DNA from 4 places in the Paenibacillus sp. FSL R5-0519 genome. Region 1 is predicted to be linked to each of the others. Evidence: riboswitches for the same ligand, from Rfam matches in the RefSeq annotation. Region 1 holds a riboswitch; each other region holds the start of a gene.
The links. A riboswitch is a leader RNA that binds a small molecule or an ion and turns the genes downstream of it on or off. The one in region 1 is predicted to bind thiamine pyrophosphate.

Region 1 (5,333 bases):
ACCAAGCCGAATCGGTATAAGGGCGTAGAGGTATTGCATACCGTGAGGCAGATGACAGGCACAGGAATTCCGGTGGAAGTAGATGGGACTTCCTATGTAATCGATCCACTTGTCAGCAAAACAGCAACGATTCCGGTGCAGCTCGATGCCGTCTACAGGCCTGAGTTTATACGAAATGAAACTGGAGAACTGCTCAAGATTGTTTTTTGGAAGGAGGCCAGTGTGAATTGATTAATGCCGCATCCAAGCTGCTTGCCGTATTGCTCGCAGTCCTTCTGCTCTATGTGTATCCAGCTGCGGAAACAGCTGATCGGCAGGATGATATAGCGCGCATGACGGCTGTTCAGAATGTAACACGTTTTGTCGATGCTGTCCGAACGAAAGGATATATTTCCCCTCGAATGTTGGCTGAGTTTGAGGAGCAACTGGCACAGACGGGCAATTTGTATGAGTTGTCGATGGAACATTTACATAAGAAATATGTACCTCATTATACGGACCCGATGGACATTAACAGTTTTACCGGGACGTACGAGGTTGTACAAGATGGATATTACGCAGCTCAGATTCGAGAGAGGCTATTCCCTTCCTCAAGTGTGACTCCGGCTGATGATCCTGGCCGAAGATACACGTTGACAACAGGAGATTTTTTTACCGTGACGCTCCAAAATACAAACCGTACACCTTCCATGCTCATTCGTGAATGGCTTAGTGGTACGGCTCAGGCCTCAACGGTATTTGTAACCTACGGAGGTATGGTCCTCAATGAAGATTACTGAGCTATCCATAGTATTCGTGCTGATCTTCTTCCCGCTCTTCTGGATCATCTCACTCCATACCCAAGATGCCGAAGAGGCTAACTTTCTTGGACATCGATACAGATCTGCACTTCAAACCGCAGTGATGGATGCAGGTGCAGTTATGCATCAAAATGAGAAACAAAGTGATGAAGCAGGTTATGATTCAACCAAGTTTGTTAAAGCGGATAAGGAGCTTGCCTTGTTGACGTTTACTCAGACGATGGCTTTGAATATGGGGATTCAGGATGATGCCGCAGCTATTCGAAACATGTTTAATTACATTCCTGCCGTGGTTATCCTGGATTACGATGGCTATTATATGTTGTCCACAGAAACAGAGTTGACAGGTAACCGGGAAGATTCTTTCAGGCAAGTATGGAGTCCCAAGAAACCTTATACATATTCAGATTCATACGGTAACAGTATTAACTTTACATTGGACGACTATGTCTATGCCTACGACGCAAGCGCAGGGAGATGGGTGGAGGGCTTTCAAAAAGAACTGGTTTCAACCACACAGATTCCTTTACTTCAAGATAGCAGCGTATTTGAACAAGTTCGACGAAGCCGGGTTGTAACTTCTGTGCAGGATGATCTTGCTGATGTGATTAACCGCCATAATGAGTTTGCCAGAAAGAACGGTGTATCCTATACATTTACGATGCCCCTGATAGCACAGGAAGATTGGTACAACTCCATCAACGATACAGGGATTATGGCCTTTATCCAAGGTATAGGTGTTGGTGACCAGAAGATCAACAATTATGCGATTGGTGGAGGCAGACTTGTGAAGAAAACGGCCATCGTAGGTGGAGTAGATCCTTTAACGGGTATCAAGTACTACTATCCCTCCACATGTGGTAATGGTTACCGTGCCGAAGAGGTGTTCACAGACGGAAGACAAGCAGCTGCACAAGGCTATTTCGAATATAACTGCTCTAATCGTTAGCTTGCGAACATGACAAAATCTTGGAAGGAGTTCCTGAACTGTTTACATTACTTTCAGAAAAGACGAGACCTGTGCTAGAATAGGGGTTCGGAACCATAATAAAAGTAATGTCTAATAGATAGGAGCAACCTCATCTTATGAGTTTATTGTCAGTAGAGAACGTGAGTCACAATTTTGGAGATCGCACGTTATTTAAAAATGTATCGTTTCGTTTACTCGCCGGAGAGCGTGTAGGACTTGTTGGTGCCAATGGTGTTGGTAAATCCACATTAATGAACATCCTTACCGGTAAATTGCTTAAAGACAGTGGAAAAGTGGAATGGACACCTAAGGTCCGTTATGGATATCTGGATCAGCACACCAAGCTTACGCCAGGCAAAACGATTCGTGATGTGCTTAAGGATGCTTTCCTTCCGTTGCTTGAATTGGAAAAACAAATGATGAATATTACGGACCAGATGGCAGATGCAGATCCAGATAAGCTGGAGCAGTTGCTGGAAGAGATGGGCGATATTCAGGAACAACTGGAACAGGGCGATTTTTATCTGATTGACGTAAAAGTTGAAGAGATGGCCAATGGTCTTGGTTTGTCTGCAATTGGTCTTGATCGAGATGTCGCAGCTCTAAGTGGTGGACAGCGCACCAAGGTGCTGCTTGCCAAGCTTCTGCTCGAAAAACCTACAGCTCTGTTACTGGATGAGCCAACCAACTATCTGGATGTTGAGCATATTGAATGGCTGTCACGTTACCTGAAGGACTACCCGCATGCATTTCTCCTAATCTCCCATGACACGGAATTCATGAATGAAGTCGTAAATGTCATTTATCATTTGGAATTTGCCAAATTAACGAGATATGCAGCGAACTATAACAAGTTCCTGGAGATGGCTGATATGAATAAAGCTCAGCATATTGATGCGTACGAGAAGCAGCAAGAGTACATCAAGAAACAGGAAGATTTCATTCAGCGTAACAAGGCGCGGGCTTCAACTTCAGGTCGTGCGAAGAGCCGCGAGAAACAGCTGGACAAGATTGAACGTATTGATCGCCCGGATGAAGCGGCTAAACCAACGTTCAAATTCAAGGATGCCCGCGCGAGTAGCAAAACGGTCTTTGAGGGTATTGATTTTGAAATTGGATATACGTATCCTTTGCTGCCCAAAATGACGATGACGATTGAACGTGGTGAGAAAATTGCCATTGTAGGCTGTAATGGTGTGGGTAAATCGACACTGCTGAAAACCATCCTCGGGAAAATATCTCCACTGAGTGGAAAGACCTTTTTGGGAGATTATCTCGAAACGGCCTATTTTGAGCAGGAGGTTCGTGCTGGAAATATCACGCCGATCGAGGATGTCTGGAATGAGTTTTCACATTTGACTCAGAATGAGGTCCGGGGTCATCTCGCTCGCTGCGGATTAAAGAATGAGCACATTACTCGTCCGCTCAACATGCTGAGTGGTGGAGAACAAGCCAAGGTTCGTTTATGCAAACTCCTGATGCGCGAAAGCAACTGGATTTTATTCGATGAGCCGACAAACCATTTGGATGTCACAGCCAAAGCGGAGTTACAGCGTGCCTTGCAAGATTTTAAGGGAACGGTGTTACTGGTATCTCATGAACCTGATTTTTACGAGGGTTGGGTCACCAAAACATGGAATGTCGAAGAATGGTCTGAGAAAAACTAGATGATTTGAGACCATGTTTAACAGAAATGACGGTGACAAAAAAATCCGTCTATGGTAACATAGGCTACAACTTCATATGAACACTAGGGGGGCCGCACGATGCGGCTGAGATGGAAGAATGCGATTCCGGACCCTTTGCACCTGATCTGGATCATACCAGCGTAGGGAAGTGGCGAGCGCGTTTCAGTGAATGACGTGAGCAAACGGCAACTCGAAAAGATTTCAACCGTCTGCTTAGCGAATTGAAACATGCAGTTGCGTGTATAACGTTATGGCTATAGGTCTTTAGCTGTACTGCACGAAATGAACTGTATGCATCAGTCAGTGATCTGATCCTATAATTCATACGCAGCCACTCCCCTACGGGAGTGGCTTTTTTTGTGTTTTCATAGCATTCACGCCTGGAAGGAGAGGGAGGGTACCGCAATTTTTCATGAGCATGTTCACGAATCATTTGAATTGCATGTTGTATCTACGGGTGCAGGAGATCGAGCATCTTTTGTAAAAGCAGCCAAGGATGTTTGGCCATGGGTGGACTATATTCACATACGAGAGAAACAACTTACATGGCAAGACAAGATCGGTTGGGCTGAAAGTATGCGTAATGTTGGTATTCCATCTTGTCGCATCGTTATCAATGGTTCAGAACTGCCCTCAGAGAATGATCTCTATGGCGGTGTTCATTGGGGGCAAGATGCGATACGTAAATACAACCCTGCTGTCATAAGCAAAATGCAGCGATATCGTCTGGGTGTATCTGTTCATTCCATCGATGAGGCAAAAATCGCTGAAGAACAGGGAGCTGATTACCTTTTCTTTGGGCATGTCTTCGCGACCAACAGCAAGCCAGATCTAGAACCAAGAGGATTATATGCTCTTGATGAAGTATGCAGAGGTGTCTCCATTCCTGTCATCGCGATCGGAGGCATAGAGCCGGGAAACATCGACGCGATTCGCTCTGCTGGGGCACAGGGAGTCGCCGTGATCTCAAATGTATGGTCGAGCGATTCCCCGGATCGGGCAGCTGCATCACTAAGGCAGGCTATCGTTGCTACAGGAAGTCTAAGCCGGTGAAAGGAGATAAGAGGATGAATGAGATCGTAACGGGTCAGAACAGGAATCATTTCAGTCATCAACTGAACTCTGAAACGGAATCAAGAAGCAAAAGTGTACCTGATAATCCGGATAAGATTCATGTAGAAACGATTATTGTAGGCGGAGGTGTCGTTGGTTGTGCCATTGCGTATGAGCTTGCTTCCCGTGGACAGGGTGTTTTGTTGCTGGAGCGTTCCGCGATTGCGGGAGGCACTTCTTGCGCAGCGGCTGGAATGCTGGCGCCAGATAGTGAGGATTTTGCTCATCCTTTGATGGCTAAGCTTGCCAGGCAGAGTAGACAGTTACTTATTGAGCAACAAGGGATAATGGATACCCTCAGTGGGGTAGAGGTCGGCCTGCAACGCCATGGATTCTTGACCCCTTTTCGATCATACAGTGAATTAAGCCGCTATAAGAACAATCGAAATTCCGGTTTGTCTGTTGATGAGGTGTGGTGGGATCGTTCGGTTGTGCAACAGGAGGCAACGTGGCTTAACAGAGATACATACGGAGCCTACTACAGACCATACGAGAGTGAAATCCTTCCTGTCCATCTAACTAGGGCATATGCGGAATCTGCTCAAGCCATGGGCGCGCGGTTTATGGAGGACATACAGGATATAAATGTACAAGCAAACGAACACGGCGTGCAGGGGATCACCACATCGATCGGTGAGATAACGTGCAAACATGTCGTTATAGCGGCTGGATTACAGAGTGAAGCATTGATGAGACATGTGAATCTGAGCTTACCTGTGTGGTCGGTAAAAGGAGAAATAGCTGCTGTTCAGTTCTCAGATG
Region 2 (5,333 bases), 3.2 Mb from region 1:
TTCTCCTGCTCTTTCCAGAAACGGATTTCTTCCAAGGTCCGCAGAGGCAGCAGGTGACCATATCCATCCCAGTTCATATATAATGGACCTCCTTCAGTTGAATTTCATCGCATATGTAGACCGTTGCTTCATGCGTCCCAAAAGTATATTCCGCCGGGCTGTTGTCCTATGAGTGCAAAAAAAAGAGCCCCTGAGGGGCTCAAGAATCAACGGGAAATTCGATGATTGAAGTTTGGTTATTCTCCACTATTCGTGTTTTGAACATCGTCACTGCTTGTTTTCGTTACATGACTCAGGAAAGTCGAGACACGGCGAAGATATTCCTTTGGATGCTCCCGGAAGATCAACTCATGGTGTGCATCCTGGACGATCCATACATCCGAGTATGGATTGGTCTGGTTGGCGGCGAGCTGTTCTGCAATCGGATAAGGCGCCTTCTCATCTTCCGTACCATGAATGAAGAAAATCGGGAACGGATAATCTTCCTTTTTCACTTCCTGGTATGGAATCTGCTGCAATCCGGTACCATTCAGAACAGGGAACAACAGCTTCATGATCTCCAGTGTAGGCTGACGCGGGAGATCGATCTGGTTATGGATGTTGTGGTACAGCGTATCCGGCTCAAGCAGGAACGTACTGTCCAGAATCATCGCATCCACTTCCTGTGTAATCAGTCCGGTTTGAAGCGCCGTACCGGCACCCATGGAGAAACCCCAGACTACCAGTTCCTGCGCACCGCGCTGCTTGGCGAACTGGATCGCACCCAGCAATTGCTGTGACTCAGCCTTGCCACCTGTGGCTACAGCTTTGTTCACCTGTGAGGCGAAGCCATAATCGAACATGACGACGTTGAACCCAAGTTGATGGGCATAGTGTGCCAGGTCATACATGGGTACCCATGTTTCTTCACGATTGGCACCATAGCCGTGACTGAAAATAATCGTTTTGCTTGCGGCATTGTCAGCAGGGATATACCATCCTTGCATTGTCCGGCTGCCATCTGCTGCCGGGAACGTGATGTCTTCGTACTTCATGTTCTTGGCCTGCATCGGATTGGAGAAGACAGGCGCTACAGTCGGGTTGGATAATACCCATGCGATGTAACCATGCAGTGCAATAAAACAAAACAATAGAAAAAATACAACGGAGAGCAGCAGCGCTACGATAATATGTTTGAACCGAATCAGCCTCGGTGATAGGGAAGAGGGCAGATCGGACACTTTTGTTTGCAGCGGGGCTTCGCTCTGGGATGTTGGATACATGAATGCCCCTCCTTTGAAGTTCAGTTGAAGATAACAACGACATGAAAAGAGAATTTCGTTTATTTCAGAGCCTGCTTCAGAGCGATATCTTAATGTAATATATCTTTATCGTATGTTCCAATATAGTCAAAGTCAATTGATTGAGGGCATTTGTTACGCAATTGTTATATAGTTCTTAAGATATATGGGTAACATTACCTTAGTGTGTAAATTACAGGGGATTAAGTCTTATAAAAAGGAAAATTTTACACGCTGGCCTATTTCAATTTTGACTCTTTTTGGTTTACAGATGAGACCGTTTCTCATATAATTTATGTAACCAAGTTTCATGTGATGAAACATGAGGAGGGCATTATGCCATGGAAGATCGCAAGTTAACCGTCCGGGCTGTGGAACGGGCGCTGGATATATTATTATGTTTTACCACACGCAGTGATCTGGGACTCACCGAGATTGCCAGCCAGATCGGCTTGCACAAAAGTACAGTACACCGTTTGATGGCTACGCTGGAGGATCGTGGGTTCGTAATCCGCGATGCAGCAACAGAGAAGTACCGACTAGGCATCCGAATCTGGGAGCTGTCGGCTCATATGTCCCGCAGTGATGATCCCGCTATTCTGCTGCTGCCTGCGATGGAGCGACTGAGAGATCGATTGGGGGAGACCGTGAGTCTGTACCTGCGTGATGGCAGTGAGCGGATTCGGATTCAGGCTGTGCAAAGTGATCAGGCGATTCGCCGGGTCGCTCCCGTCGGTGTTAGACTCCCGCTGTCTGTTGGCGCATCCAGCAAAGTCTTGATGGCGTTTGCCACGGACGAGGATCGTGAGGAACTGATGAACGGGCCGGAGTGGCCGGTGTTTATTGATCCGGCGGTGTATTTGGCGCAAATGGGAGATATCCGGGATAACGGATATGCGACGAGTTATGAGGAGCGTGAGCCGGGAGCTGCTGCGGTATCTGTACCGATTATGGATCGCCGAGGCAATATTGCAGCTGCCCTCTCGGTCTCAGGGCCTGTTAGTCGACTCTCACAGGAGACATTGCATGAATACGCACCTGTGTTGAAGGATGCTGCTACGCAGATGGGGCTTATGTTATCCTGATGTTGAGGTAAGGTTTTTCTCCAATTGAGCTGGTGATCTGGAATATAAAGGTTGTTTTTATGTTCCGGTTGCGCTACTCTGTAATGGACGGCCCAGTGGGGCCAGCTTCATTGAATATGAATGGCGGCTTATGTAAGCCGCAACTTGTTAACGTTACTGGGGGAGTCCGAATTGTCCGGACTGAGACGGAATCGCATGAGATTCCGGACCCTTTGCACCTGATCTGGATCATACCAGCGTAGGGAAGTAATCGGCGATATGACCACAACCACCACATGTGACTCTTGAAGGTCTCCGATAAGGAGCTGCACACAGGAGCATTATTGGTGATGGACATTCAAGTCGGTTCCTTCGGGGACCGGCTTTTTTTATTACAGTGAACGGGCGATATATCACAGACTCCATGGACTGCTTTTTCAATAACCTGCGAAAGTGGGCTTGGATGAAGAGAGTACTTGGCGTAGATCCATGATATGTGCTAACTTCGGGTCTGTTGTGAACTGTACATGAAAATGTCTCCGCTGGTCTGCTGTAGGATCGCTCTTTCTTCTCTGCGCTCTGCATGATTTGGGATAGGTACGTAAGCAAGCCAATGATGCTACCAACCAAACCAGCGAACGAACACTAAGGAGGAGACGAGCGAACATGAGTACAGGAAATCAAACGGGACAGCAAGCGATGGAACAGGAACATAACGGTCAGCAGGTGGAAAAGGAAACAGGAGCGGCCGGACGGGTTCAGCCCTTTCCGGGCAGCCGCAAAGTCTACATTCAGGGCTCACGGCCGGACATAGCTGTACCGGAGCGTGAGATAGCCCTTCATGACACGAATACTCCCCAAGGGGTGGAGCATAACGAACCGCTGCGTGTCTACGATACGAGCGGCCCCATGACCGATCCCGAATTCCAGATGGATATTCGGAAGGGATTACCTGCGCTCCGAAATCATTGGATTATGGAACGCGGTGATGTTGAAGCATATGAGGGCAGAGCCGTTCAACCCGAGGATAACGGATTAAAGCCTGGAGGGCGGAGAGCCGGGGCAGAGGAATACCCTGGATTTCGGGGACAACCACTGCGTGCTCAGGCTGGGCGTTGTGTCACGCAGATGCATTATGCACGGCAGGGCATGATTACACCAGAGATGGAGTATGCCGCTATCCGTGAAGGCGTGGAACCTGAATTCGTGCGGCAGGAGTTGGCGAGTGGACGGGCTATTCTTCCCTCCAACATCAACCACCCGGAGAGTGAGCCGATGTTGATTGGTCGTCATTTTCACGTGAAGATCAATGCCAATATCGGCAATTCCGCTGTATCTTCCTCCATCGAGGAAGAAGTCGAGAAGATGACCTGGGCGGTACGATGGGGATCAGATACGATGATGGATCTGTCCACAGGCAAAAACATTCATACCACCCGGGAATGGATCATTCGTAACTCCCCAGTGCCGATTGGTACGGTGCCGCTGTATCAGGCGCTGGAGAAGGTGAATGGAGAGGCTGAGGCGCTGACCTGGGAGTTGTACCGTGACACGCTCATTGAGCAGGCAGAGCAGGGCGTGGATTACTTTACGATTCATGCAGGGGTGCTGCTGCGTTACATTCCGATGACCGCCAAGCGGATGACAGGCATTGTGTCCCGGGGCGGGTCCATTATGGCAGCATGGTGCCTGGCGCATCATCAGGAGAATTTTTTGTACACCCATTTTGAAGAAATCTGCGAAATTATGAAAAGGTATGATGTGGCGTTCTCTCTCGGGGATGGACTGCGCCCAGGAAGCATCTACGATGCCAATGACGAAGCTCAGATGGCGGAGCTTGCTACACTTGGGGAATTAACGCAGATCGCGTGGAAGCATGATGTGCAGGTGATGATTGAAGGCCCGGGTCATGTACCGATGCATAAGATCAAGGAGAATGTGGATCTTCAGATGGAGATATGCCAAGAGGCACCATTCTACACACTGGGGCCACTGACGACCGACATTGCCCCGGGATACGATCATATTACGTCCGCTATTGGTGCGGCCATGATCGGCTGGTTCGGTACGTCCATGCTCTGTTACGTTACGCCAAAAGAACATTTGGGGCTTCCCAACAAGGATGATGTACGCGAAGGGGTTATTGCCTACAAGATCGCAGCCCATGCCGCGGATCTGGCGAAAGGCCATCCACGCGCCCAGCGCCGGGATGATGCGCTGTCCAAGGCACGCTTCGAGTTCCGCTGGCGGGATCAGTTTAACCTGTCACTCGACCCGGAACGGGCACTGTCCTACCATGATGAAACGCTGCCGGCAGAAGGGGCCAAAGAAGCTCATTTCTGCTCGATGTGCGGGCCGAAGTTCTGTAGCATGCGCATTACGCAAGACATTCGTGCTTTTGCGGCGGATAAAGGATTGTCCGAGAATGAGGCTGTAGCAGCGGGTATGCAGGAAAAGGCAGAAGAGTATCGGACACGTTCCTAAGCGCGGGTACAGCGCAAGCTGGGAAGTCTGACATCATTTGAAGGTGAGCATACTGCTATCATATCTTCTTCGTCGTATTGATCAGCTTCCTGATACTTTTTATCAGTATTATGGTTGATTGTCTGACAGATGTTTAATAAAATGAATGTAAGTAAACACAAATAAGAGTAGCCAGGCCAATGGCTACTCCTGCACAGCATTTGCGGTGGGTATTCCTCCGAGTGCAGCAAGTTCAGATGAAGTGACCCGTCAGGCCGTCAACCTGTGGCGGGTCACTTCTTTTTTCGATCGATGTATGTCAGGAGCGCAATAATTAACATCGCGAACACGATTACGTCGTTAAAAGAGAAGTTCATAGGATCACCTCCCACTGGAGGTAAGCCTATTTCCCACCACAAATTGGCTGTACATAGTGATTATACCATTTGAAATGCTCTTCTTCGAGAGCATTTTTATTTTGCAAAAGGAGCCTAGCATTCGATTTTTTAAATGTTTTTATTGATTG
Region 3 (5,333 bases), 3.2 Mb from region 1:
GCTTCTGGATTGCCATGTCTGTAGGACGACTCTTCGCGGGATATATCGCAGAGAAATTCCAGTACCGCGTCTATGTGCTGTACAGTTGTCTTGCGTCTGTGCTTTTGTTAATGGTGTTTCCATTTACAGACCAAATCTGGTCTGCGTTTCTCATTATCTTGCTACTCGGACTTGCGATGTCAGGCATCTTCTCCATTGCCCTTGTCTTCGCCAGTAAACTGTTGCCTGGAACCGAAGAATCCACACCCAGCATTTTGATTGCCTCAGGTGGGGTTGGCGGTGCCATTTTGCCTTTGACCACGGGATGGAGTCTTGATCATCTGGAAGTTAATCAGTCTGCATGGATGCTTGCTATCTTTGCAGTTGGCCTGCTTGTCATTAGCGTGATCACGTATCATTGGCAGAACAAACATGTTGTCGATCCAGCGACTTAACAGCTATGGGTCGATAGAGTCCAGAGCCATAGAATCAGAATTACCTATTAAAGAAATCGAAATGTCTACTGTCATGACTTGACGGTAGACATTTTTGGTAGCGTTACTCTGTTTTTTACGAACCCATCACACGCTATTCCGCTCCATTTCTGTATGTTTGAAATCTAACGAATCCCAGAAACGTTATTGTAGATAATTAGCTTCAAATCAAGGTCTTGTTGCAGTTTTTTGGCATATTAACGCCGCTGAGATTCGTTAGATTTTTCATTCCCAAGAACCGACCTAATAAGGTGTTCTCGATTCGTTACGATCTATTCATTTGCACAAGATTGCCCAGGAAATACTTTAGGCCATCGGAATTACATACTTTTTTTTAACAGCAGGCATTATATGACCGTTGCTCTTGATGAATTTACCGAATACATATCGGACGAGTGGCCCCAGAATGATCAACTGATATGGAAGTGCCAGACTGAAATTACGAGTAATAGTATGAAGATACGTACCAAGTACAGATACCCATTTAATTGGTCCGCGAGATACGCCGAGATCATTCCATACAAGGACATGATCAGAACCATACCAATCACCATGAAAAATGACATGACCAGCACACCAAGGATCTTGTTGGACTTGTCAAAAGGGATGGAAAATGCAAATTTTTCTCGCTACAGGGCCAACAATGAAGGACTCCACCAGAAAAGCGACGACAAAACACAATAGGAATTGAAACAGAATCTCAAGCGGGGACAACTTGCCAAGTATCCCAGTGTGCCACAGATTGAAAGTCATCATCACCAGGACCATTCCTGTACACATCATTAAGCCGAAATAATTTGTTCCTTCTTGCTCGTTGGCAATTCTCTCATCCTCTCTGTTTACCCTGTTTTTTACTACAACATAAATTTCCAGAGAAAAGACAGTTTGGATAACGCTGTGATTGCTATTCGTTTGAAAACAGAGCCTTTCTGATTCGTAGATTCTGCTGGATGTTCACCTTTAACCGCAAGTGTACTATGCGCACGTTTGATATCCATAGCCTCTGTTAGTTGGTTGGCGAATGCAGAACCGGAAATGACCACAGCGGATTCGGTATTGAGGAAGGCAGATCTGGGATCAAGATTATACGAACCAACCATGCTGAGGTAATCATCCATGACAAATGATTTGCCGTGTATGGAATAAGGGCCTTGGTATTCATAAATGGCCAGACTGGTATCAAGCAACATTTCCTTAGAGCTTAAGTATCCCGCGAAAGCCAAAGGGTTAGGGGTCTGCTGGATTGAATTGGTTAGCATGATCCATTCTGCTTTTGGATTCATCGACAGATGTACTGCTTTCTCCATTTTCTTAGTGGGAATGGCATATGGCGTCTGAAAGTATACTTTCGAGTTTGCTTGATTGGCGAAATGAACAAATGCTCTCCACATGATCGGGTCTTTATACAGTCTTTTGATTGGATTGTGAATGAAAGCAACGTGGTCGGAATGAAGCGCTCCTCGAACCCACTCCTTAGGCAACACTTTCACAAAAGGATCGCTCTGAGCCTGTGCTTCTTTATATAACTCGGCCAGTTGAGCCAGCTCTTTTAACCCTTTTGCATGATGCTGACGTTTTGCATGTTTTTCTGGTTTGGTGAATGGATGGTTCCATAACTGATCTAGATATTGTTTCATTTCAACAACCGTGCTGTTCGTATTATCGTTTGCATTGTAAACAAGGACATCGCGATCAAAAACATAGTCTTTTGGGGGTTGCAATGCCATGTATTTATCACCAATATTTTGGCCGCCAATGATGCCATATGTGTTGTCTACAAGAAGGATCTTGTCATGCAGACGATTATGCCATGTCCATGGCATAAATAGGTGGAGTGGTTCATAATATCTTAATTCCACATTGGGATGAGCTGCAATGGCATCTGGAATATCACGCAATTCTCCGCGCATGCTGTGAAAAATCCCGTCTAAAATGATTCGAACTTGAACCCCCCGATCAGCCGCATCGAATAAAGCAGCAAAAAAAAGCTGAGATGTTTTTCCTTTTTGAATGGAGTAATAGGCCAGGTCGATGCTTGTTTTTGCCTCTCGAATGGTCTGGATTCTCACCTGACCCGATTGAAAGCCGTCCTCCAGGAGCATTACACGATCTGTTGTACTTCCTTCTGTTAACGATTTTTGTATATCCGTATTTTCAATAGCAGATGGAGACGGAACCAAAAATAAAAGGTAGGCTGTGAAAAAAACGTAGGCACTATAACACAGAATCATTGCGATTATGGTTTTAAGGATCATTCAGTACTCCCCCATTTTTATGTAAAAGTAATTATTGGTATAGCAGTACTATCTCCTTTTGTCTCTAAATTATGTTGTTTAAATGAATCAAGCTGCTCGGCTCAAGGCCAAACGATCAAAAACTAATCACCGAAGCGGCTTAGAAGCAAGTAGACGATGACCCGAAATCCGTTCCCATCCAGTTCTTGACTGGACACAACTGGGCCTCTGGCCTATAATTACACCTAGTAATGCCCGTAACTTCATAGTTTCCCAGGGGAGTCGGAATTGGCCGGCTGAGAGTGTATCCCACCAAGATACTAACCCTTAGACCTGATCTGGATCATGCCAGCGTAGGAATCGGAGTATATCGAAATGGCACAGCCCTATGGCTGAACGCCACCTCTCTAACGCCTGCACGCGTCCCGGATTACGGGGCGCTTTTTTAATGTTCTTTTATATAGCCAGAGAGCTAAAAAAAGTGACGTTATCCGGATCATAGCTGGTATAAATCTGTCGATTTATGCAAGAAGCTTGGATATGAAGCCAAGGAGTACCCGTGCCACTGGCCGGACATACCGAAGGAGAGAATCACAGATGAAATGGCGTAAAACAATGGGACTATTGCTCTTATGTGTACTACTGGTGACTGTGGCCGCATGTGGCGGTAAAGAAGCTGCCCCGGCTGAACAGAACGGCAGCACGAATACGGAGAGCAGCAATGAGGGCGACAACGCAGCCCTGAAGGATATTAAAGTGGTGCTCGACTGGACACCAAACACGAATCATACCGGCTTGTATGCGGCCGTAGACCAAGGTTTTTATAAGGCCGAAGGCTTGAACGTGGAGATTGTTCAGCCAGGTGCCGGCGGCGCAGATACGATGGTTGCATCCAATGAAGTGCCTTTTGGCGTAAGTTATCAGGAGAGTGTAACCCAAGCCCGCACACAGGGTGTTCCACTCGTCTCCATCGCAGCAGTGATTCAGCATAATACATCCGGGTTCGCTGCTCCTGCGGATCGGAATATCAAGTCGCCGAAAGATTTTGAAGGCAAAACCTATGGCGGGTGGGGTTCCCCTGTGGAAGAAGCCGTGATGCAATCCATTATGGAGGGCGAAGGTGCGGATGTATCCAAAGTAAAAAACATTAACATGGGTGACGCCGACTTTTTCACCGCAGTAAAAAGGGACATTGATTTTGCGTGGATTTTCTATGCCTGGACGGGGATTGAAGCTGAACTGCGCGGGGAACCGATCGACATGTTATATGTGAAGGATTATTCCGATGCACTGGATTACTACACGCCTGTCCTCGTAACGAACGAGCAGACGATTCAGAACGACCCTGAGCTGGTGAAAGCATTCCTGAAAGCCACTTCCGAAGGGTATCAATACGCGATTGATCATCCCGAAGAAGCAGCGAACATCCTGGTCAAAGCCGTCCCGGATCTGGACAAGGAATTGGTACTGGCAAGCCAGAAATGGCTGAGTCCGAAGTACACGGATGACGCCCCGCGCTGGGGAGAACAGAAACAGGAAGTGTGGCAGAACTACACGGACTGGATGTTTAGCAAAAAACTGCTGGATGAACAGATCGATGTGAGCAAAGCATATACGAACGAGTTTCTACCCCAATAATAATCTAGCTGTTAAGTTGACCTTTATGTGCACAAGAACGAAGAATGCAGAACCCATCTGAAGAAACGGAGTGTTCGCCTAAAAGCTTTCTGAAAGAAAGCTTCATCGGAAGCATACGCTATCCCCGGATTTCCCCATTGAAAATGGATTCAAGAAATCTGGGGATAACAGCGATCGGAAGAGGGTACTGCAATCGAAGTGGTAAAGTGTAAATTCCCTAGGTTCAGCTTATATAACCCAACCCGAAAGGAAAAGTGATCTCTCATGGCAAGCACACTACTTAGCATTCAGGTTATTCCAAAAACGCCAAATGGCGAGAACTCATATCCATACGTAGATCGCGCCATTGAAGTTATTCAGCAATCTGGCCTGAAATATCAGGTGAACGCGCTCGACACCACGATGGAGGGGGAATTGGAGGAACTGCTGGAGGTTGTCCGTAAGATGCACGAGGTACTTGTGGAGGCTGGCAGCCCAAGCATCATCTCCCAGATCAAAATCGCCCATAGCCCTACTGGTTTCAGCATGGATACCCTGACGGAGAAGTACCGCTAATGAATGCCTATTTCAAAAGTGTATGGCCGCCCTTCGTGGCGGTTATTCTCTTTATAGCGATATGGCAGGGAGCCGTTTCCCTGTTCCATATCGAGAAATGGATGCTACCCGCACCGTCCGATATCGCCCGCGAAGCAGCATCCCAGGCCGAGCGACTTGGCATGCATGCCTCCGCAACCATTCAGTTAACCCTGATCGGATTCGCAGCTGGCACAGCGGTCGGATTGCTGATTGCGATGGTGCTGCATTTGGTCCCTTTTCTCAAGTCAGCCCTGTATCCTTTACTTATTCTTAGTCAAAATATCCCGACCATCGCGCTCGCACCGCTCCTGTTAATCTGGTTTGGATTCGGGCTGTTGCCCAAGCTGATTACCATCATATTAGTCTGCTTTTTCCCCGTTGCGGTGGCGGCCATGGACGGCTTGACCCGTAC
Region 4 (5,333 bases), 2.9 Mb from region 1:
TCCAGTGGCCAAGTCTGGATGCACCTGAAGATGACGGCAAAGGCTTCTGCCACGCATTGCGTAGTCAGGCGGCTGTGCTAGTGGATGGAACAGTGGTTCCATGCTGTCTCGATGGCGAGGGTGTGATTAACCTGGGTAATGTGCACGAGAAGTCATTCTCGGAGATCATTGAAGGGGAGCGAGCGAACAATCTGGTATATGGCTTTTCCAAACGGGAAGCTGTGGAAGAGTTGTGTCGAAAGTGCGGTTATCGTCAGAGGTTTGGAGCCTGACATCTTATATCAGCAAGCTGGAAGCCATTCAAGATCACACATTTGAAAGACAAATGTAGTGATCTTTCTTGTTTACTGGGGATTAAAGTCAGAGGTACTTACGTTACATATGAGCATACCAGAGGTTGATATCAGCATATTGTTCAAAGTTCCTGACTTGCAAAAAATGCCGATATAACAGGCATTATGCGATGTCAGGATATATCTGATCTAATGATTATTCTAGTTACCTTCCTTATTTGGTAAGATTAGGTTGTGAGTTGGGCAGAGGTGCACCTCTGGCGAACTTTCAGTACAAGCCCAGGCTTGTACACGATCCAATAACGAGAGAATAAGGGAGGAATAAAGTAATGAAAAAAATGTTGACGTTGTTGTTGTCGGCTGGTTTGGTTGCTTCCATATTTGGTGCGGTTCCGGCTGCTGCTGCGCCTACAGTTGTTAATTCAACGATTATTGTTCCAGCGGGAACAACTTATGACGGTCAAGGCAAAACATTTGTAGCCAATCCTTCCACATTGGGTGATGGGTCTCAAGCAGAGAATCAGAAACCGGTATTTCGTCTGGAGGCAGGGGCTACGCTCAAAAATGTAAATATCGGATACCCTGCTGCCGATGGTGTTCACTGTTATGGTAACTGTAATATATCAAATGTAGTCTGGGAGGATGTGGGTGAGGATGCACTCACATTGAAGTCGGCCGGAACGGTCAACATTACCGGCGGTGCGGCGTATAAGGCCTATGATAAAGTATTCCAGATCAATGCAGCCGGAACGATTAACATCAAAAATTTCCGTGCAGATGATATCGGCAAGCTGGTACGTCAAAATGGTGGAACGACCTTCGCAGTTAACATGACGCTGGATAACTCCAATATTTCCAATGTGAAAGATGCTATTATGCGTACAGATAGCAGTGTATCTCAAGGGAAAATTACGAATACGCGCTATTCCAAAGTGCCAACTCTGTTCAAGGGATTTGCTTCAGGTAAAACCAGTCAATCCGGCAATGTCCAATATTAAACAGAGGATGAATCACTGGAGTTGATAAACGTGTAAGCTCCACTTGTGATTGGAAGGAAGTTGGAATATAACGTAAAAAAAGAGCGTCCCAAGGTCATTGCCACACTGACCTTTAGAGACGCTCTTTGTAATGCTAATGTCATAGTATTGTTTTGTTGAGCCATATGTCATATTGGAGGCTCAAATTATTTTTCTCCCGGAACTTCAACGATGACTTTGCCTTTTTCGGGAACATCAGAACCGGTATCAATGGAGCCCGATTTGTTCATGATCTCGTAGGAGGTTTCTTCAAGCATGCGAGAGTATTTAAATGATACGAGTGTTTGACCTGCTACGGAAGGACGAGTTCCTGCTTCAGCGACGGCTTTGGTTTTAATAAAGAACAGGTCACCGACGGTTCCGGCATTATTGCTGATGTTGGCCTGCCATTGCAGCAGGGCACTTCCATTTTTGTGGATATAATAACTGACCAGATCGTTGTCCTCGATAACGAAGAAACGATCCTTTTTGCCTTGTTCAAAAATGTATTTAATGGATGAATCCACCGGACCCAGAGGGGTGCGAATATCAAGGCGGGCTTGTCCCAGTTCAGAGAAGCGTGGCAGATGAAGTGCGGCTTCACGCGCCACAGTCAGATCGGAACTGTTATATTCTTTTACAAGAGTAGCATCGGTAGTGTAAATGTAAGCTTCCTTGGCCTTCTGGTTCCACTGCACCTTGGCACCAAAAGCTTCACCGATGGCACGGAGCGGAAGCATCGCTTTGCCATTCACGAGAATCGGCGCTGAAGACAATGTCGCACTTTGGGCATTTTTCTTCATTGTTTTGCTGTTTGGTGTAAGGATATACTTATCACTGCCTGTGCTAATGCTGATCTCTTTGGTTTTGTTATTGTAGCCAAACGTATAGTTGCCGAGGAATTGAAGCTCAGTCAATGCCACGTACGTAACCCCCTGCCGTATGACAACATCATATTGAGCTTTAACATTGTTAATATAGGCTGTCGGATTAGGTTTAGTTGCAGCGGCTTCCGCCACAGTGGATGAGAGTAAGGCAGGTGCCGTGCCTGCGGTGAGTATCGAAGCGGCAAGAATCATTTTCCATGTTTTAACCTGCCAAACAGAGTTGTACTTTTTCATTATTATCCATCTCCCTTCTAGCATTTAAGACGCATTACATAACCTAAATGTTGCATATTATGGAAAGAAAATTTTCAGATATCTCCCTTCCCATTACCCCATACGAAGCATGATGACTTTCTGGGGATTGTCACAAATACCCATCTGATGTACATTAGAAGCAATGAAATAAGTGAACCGGGAGCTCAATGAAGTTGGGCTGAGAGAGTGGCCTTGTGCCGCTGACCGTACATCTGATCTGGGTAATGCCAGCGTAGAGAACATGGATTTGCAGTATGTAAGGGTGAAGTGTAGGAATGAACGTGGATGAACAACAGACCTTTTTGAACTGTGGTGGTGTATCTGCCAGGGCGGAGAGGAATGGTTGATATTCCGTATTTTTGACATCCACCCAATACATCATTGTGAGGATTGTATACTGCGTGTTAGGCCTGCCCGGAACCGGGGAGGCTTTTTCGTTTATTTTTACAACCCCCACAGGGAACAAAGGAAGGACGTAGAGAACATGGCAACAACAACAGGCAACAAACGATTGAAATTAACGGATATTCTGGTAACCATCGTAATCGCAGTGGTGTTTGGGGTGATTTACAAGATATGGGGGCCTACGTATGACTTGATGAAACCATTCGGCGTTCATGCGGAGCAGATGATCTACGGCATGTGGTTTATGGCGGGCACGTTTGCTTTTGTTATCATTCGTAAACCAGGCGTGGCTATCTTGGCCGAGGTTGCGGCTTCAACGGTAAGTGCTTTTCTGGGCAGTGAATGGGGCATGTCCACACTTGTGTATGGTCTGTTGCAAGGGTTGGGAGCCGAGATCTTCTTCGCCGCATTCCTGTATCGTAAAACCAATCTGTTTGTCACTTGTCTTGCAGCAATTGGAGCCGCAGCGGCCTCGCTTGTGCTGGATTATCAGTATGGCTATATCGATTCACTCTCGGCCTGGAATTATACGTTATTCATTGGATTCCGCTTCATCGGAAGCATCCTGATTGCAGGCGTGTTCGCATATTATCTCGCCAAAGCATTGGAATTGACCGGTGTAACACGCTCCCTCAGACCGGTATCCAAACAGGATTATGAGGCGCTGGATTAGATGAACGGAGAGGGGAATCCGCAAGCGGTAAGTGTGACGAATCTAAGAAGCAAGTTCCCGGGAGAGAAAGCCTTGGTATTTCAAGGCTTGTCTCTTTCTGTGCGTCAAGGCGAGAAAGTGCTATTGCTCGGCCCAAGTGGCTCCGGTAAATCGACGTTATTGCAAATATTGAGTGGTCTGATACCACGTTCGGTTGAGATCCCGATGAAATGTGATGATATTCTGGTTCCCGCCAAAGCAGGAGTGATCTTCCAAGATCCGGATACCCAATTCTGTATGTCCTATACGGATGAAGAGATCGCATTTGTTCTGGAGAATCGGAATATTCCGCGTGAAAAGATGCCGGCGCTGATTGAATACTATCTGCAACAAGTGGGGTTATGCTTGGAACAGAATCGTGTATTGATCCAGTCCATGTCTCAGGGGATGAAGCAACGTCTTGCGATTGCTTCGATGCTTGCCATGGACCCGGAGGTATTGTTTTTGGATGAGCCCACTGCACTGCTGGATGATGAGGGTACTTCCCAAGTGTGGGACACCGTTAGACGGATTGCCAGTGACAAAACGATCATCATCGTTGAACACAAAATAAACGAGATTGTAGATATGGTCAACCGCATCATTGTGTTATCAACTGAAGGGAAGATTGTGGCGGATGGGCCAGCACAGCAGGTATTTACGGATGAACGGGGCAAGTTGCAGGCTTATGGAATCTGGTATCCAGGCGTGTGGGAAGAGCATGAGCAGGAGAGGGCAACGAAGGAAGAAAAGGAAAATATGACTGGTGACTATCTAGTCAGTGAAAATCAGGGCTTTCGGAGCCTGGAAGGACGGCAATCGTTTGGCTTATCCGATGCAACGGGGAGATTACCCCTAGCTCACGTCTCATCCTTATCGTCTGTATCGTCGTCACATCGGCCTGTACTGGACTTGCAGCAGTTCACCGGATGGCGTGGAAAAACACCTTTCATTCAGGTGGAACAGGCCAAGGTATGGCACGGAGATTGGATTGGTATTGTCGGAGCCAATGGAGCTGGCAAGAGTTCATTGTTGTTATCTCTGATGAATATTCTGAAAACAACAGGTCATTATGAGGTGCACGGTCAGCCTTCTGGCAAAACGGAACAGCTTGCAGATCAGATTGCGTTTGTCTTTCAGAACCCGGAGTTTCAATTTGTAACCAACACCGTGGCGGAAGAAGTGGAATTCTCATTGCTGGGGGGCAGGCTTACAACGGAAGAAAGACATGCCAGGACGGATCATATGCTGAATCAATTTGGACTAATCGACTTGTCCGAGCGCCACCCCTATCAATTATCAATGGGACAGAAACGACGTTTGAGTGTGGCCTCTGCATTGGTCAGAGAGCAGCGAATTCTGTTGCTGGATGAACCCACATTCGGACAGGATGCCCGCAATACATTCGCCATGTTGGCACAACTGGAGCAACTGCGGCGTGAAGGAACAGCTATCGTTATGGTTACCCATGATCGTGAAATTGTAAAAAGATATTGCACCCGAATCTGGACGGTAGATGAAGGGAGGTTGTCTGATGCAGCTGTCGTTTCCTCATCGTGAAACCTGGCTTCATGCCGTCAATCCTGGATTGAAGATGATTATTCTGACGATAATGTTTGTCATCGTTATCCTTATTCACAATCTGAATGTGATGGCCAACGTTGCGATAGCGATGATGCTGTTGCTGGGCTGGACAGGGCACCCGTGGTACAGATTGATCCTGTACGCATCACCGTTCATCCTGGTGTTTATCTCCACATCTACAGGCATGATGATGTTTGGTAAG

Region 2: linked by a shared signal. The riboswitch ahead of thiC (phosphomethylpyrimidine synthase ThiC) and the one ahead of MKY73_RS12455 (thiamine phosphate synthase) in region 1 are both predicted to bind thiamine pyrophosphate.
Region 3: linked by a shared signal. The riboswitch ahead of MKY73_RS27345 (ABC transporter substrate-binding protein) and the one ahead of MKY73_RS12455 (thiamine phosphate synthase) in region 1 are both predicted to bind thiamine pyrophosphate.
Region 4: linked by a shared signal. The riboswitch ahead of MKY73_RS25055 (ECF transporter S component) and the one ahead of MKY73_RS12455 (thiamine phosphate synthase) in region 1 are both predicted to bind thiamine pyrophosphate.

What each region holds. Positions count from the first base shown of each region.
Region 1 covers NZ_CP150234.1:2,696,894-2,702,226, forward strand. The annotation lists gene MKY73_RS12435 (hypothetical protein) at 1-231, shown strand, start outside; gene MKY73_RS12440 (hypothetical protein) at 228-779, shown strand; gene MKY73_RS12445 (hypothetical protein) at 766-1,749, shown strand; gene MKY73_RS12450 (ABC-F family ATP-binding cassette domain-containing protein) at 1,887-3,437, shown strand; TPP riboswitch at 3,513-3,622, shown strand; gene MKY73_RS12455 (thiamine phosphate synthase) at 3,816-4,511, shown strand; gene thiO (glycine oxidase ThiO) at 4,526-5,333, shown strand, end outside.
Region 2 covers NZ_CP150234.1:5,868,128-5,873,460, reverse strand. The annotation lists gene MKY73_RS26340 (Fe-Mn family superoxide dismutase) at 1-77, opposite strand, end outside; gene MKY73_RS26335 (alpha/beta fold hydrolase) at 237-1,262, opposite strand; gene MKY73_RS26330 (IclR family transcriptional regulator) at 1,622-2,365, shown strand; TPP riboswitch at 2,514-2,627, shown strand; gene thiC (phosphomethylpyrimidine synthase ThiC) at 3,044-4,828, shown strand.
Region 3 covers NZ_CP150234.1:6,098,713-6,104,045, forward strand. The annotation lists gene MKY73_RS27335 (MFS transporter) at 1-434, shown strand, start outside; gene MKY73_RS27340 (phospholipase D family protein) at 1,328-2,728, opposite strand; TPP riboswitch at 2,973-3,085, shown strand; gene MKY73_RS27345 (ABC transporter substrate-binding protein) at 3,305-4,345, shown strand; gene MKY73_RS27350 (thiamine-binding protein) at 4,610-4,900, shown strand; gene MKY73_RS27355 (ABC transporter permease) at 4,900-5,333, shown strand, end outside.
Region 4 covers NZ_CP150234.1:5,575,152-5,580,484, reverse strand. The annotation lists gene MKY73_RS25070 (radical SAM/SPASM domain-containing protein) at 1-272, shown strand, start outside; gene MKY73_RS25065 (pectate lyase) at 623-1,291, shown strand; gene MKY73_RS25060 (copper amine oxidase N-terminal domain-containing protein) at 1,477-2,430, opposite strand; TPP riboswitch at 2,597-2,707, shown strand; gene MKY73_RS25055 (ECF transporter S component) at 2,936-3,529, shown strand; gene MKY73_RS25050 (ABC transporter ATP-binding protein) at 3,530-5,107, shown strand; gene MKY73_RS25045 (energy-coupling factor transporter transmembrane component T) at 5,082-5,333, shown strand, end outside.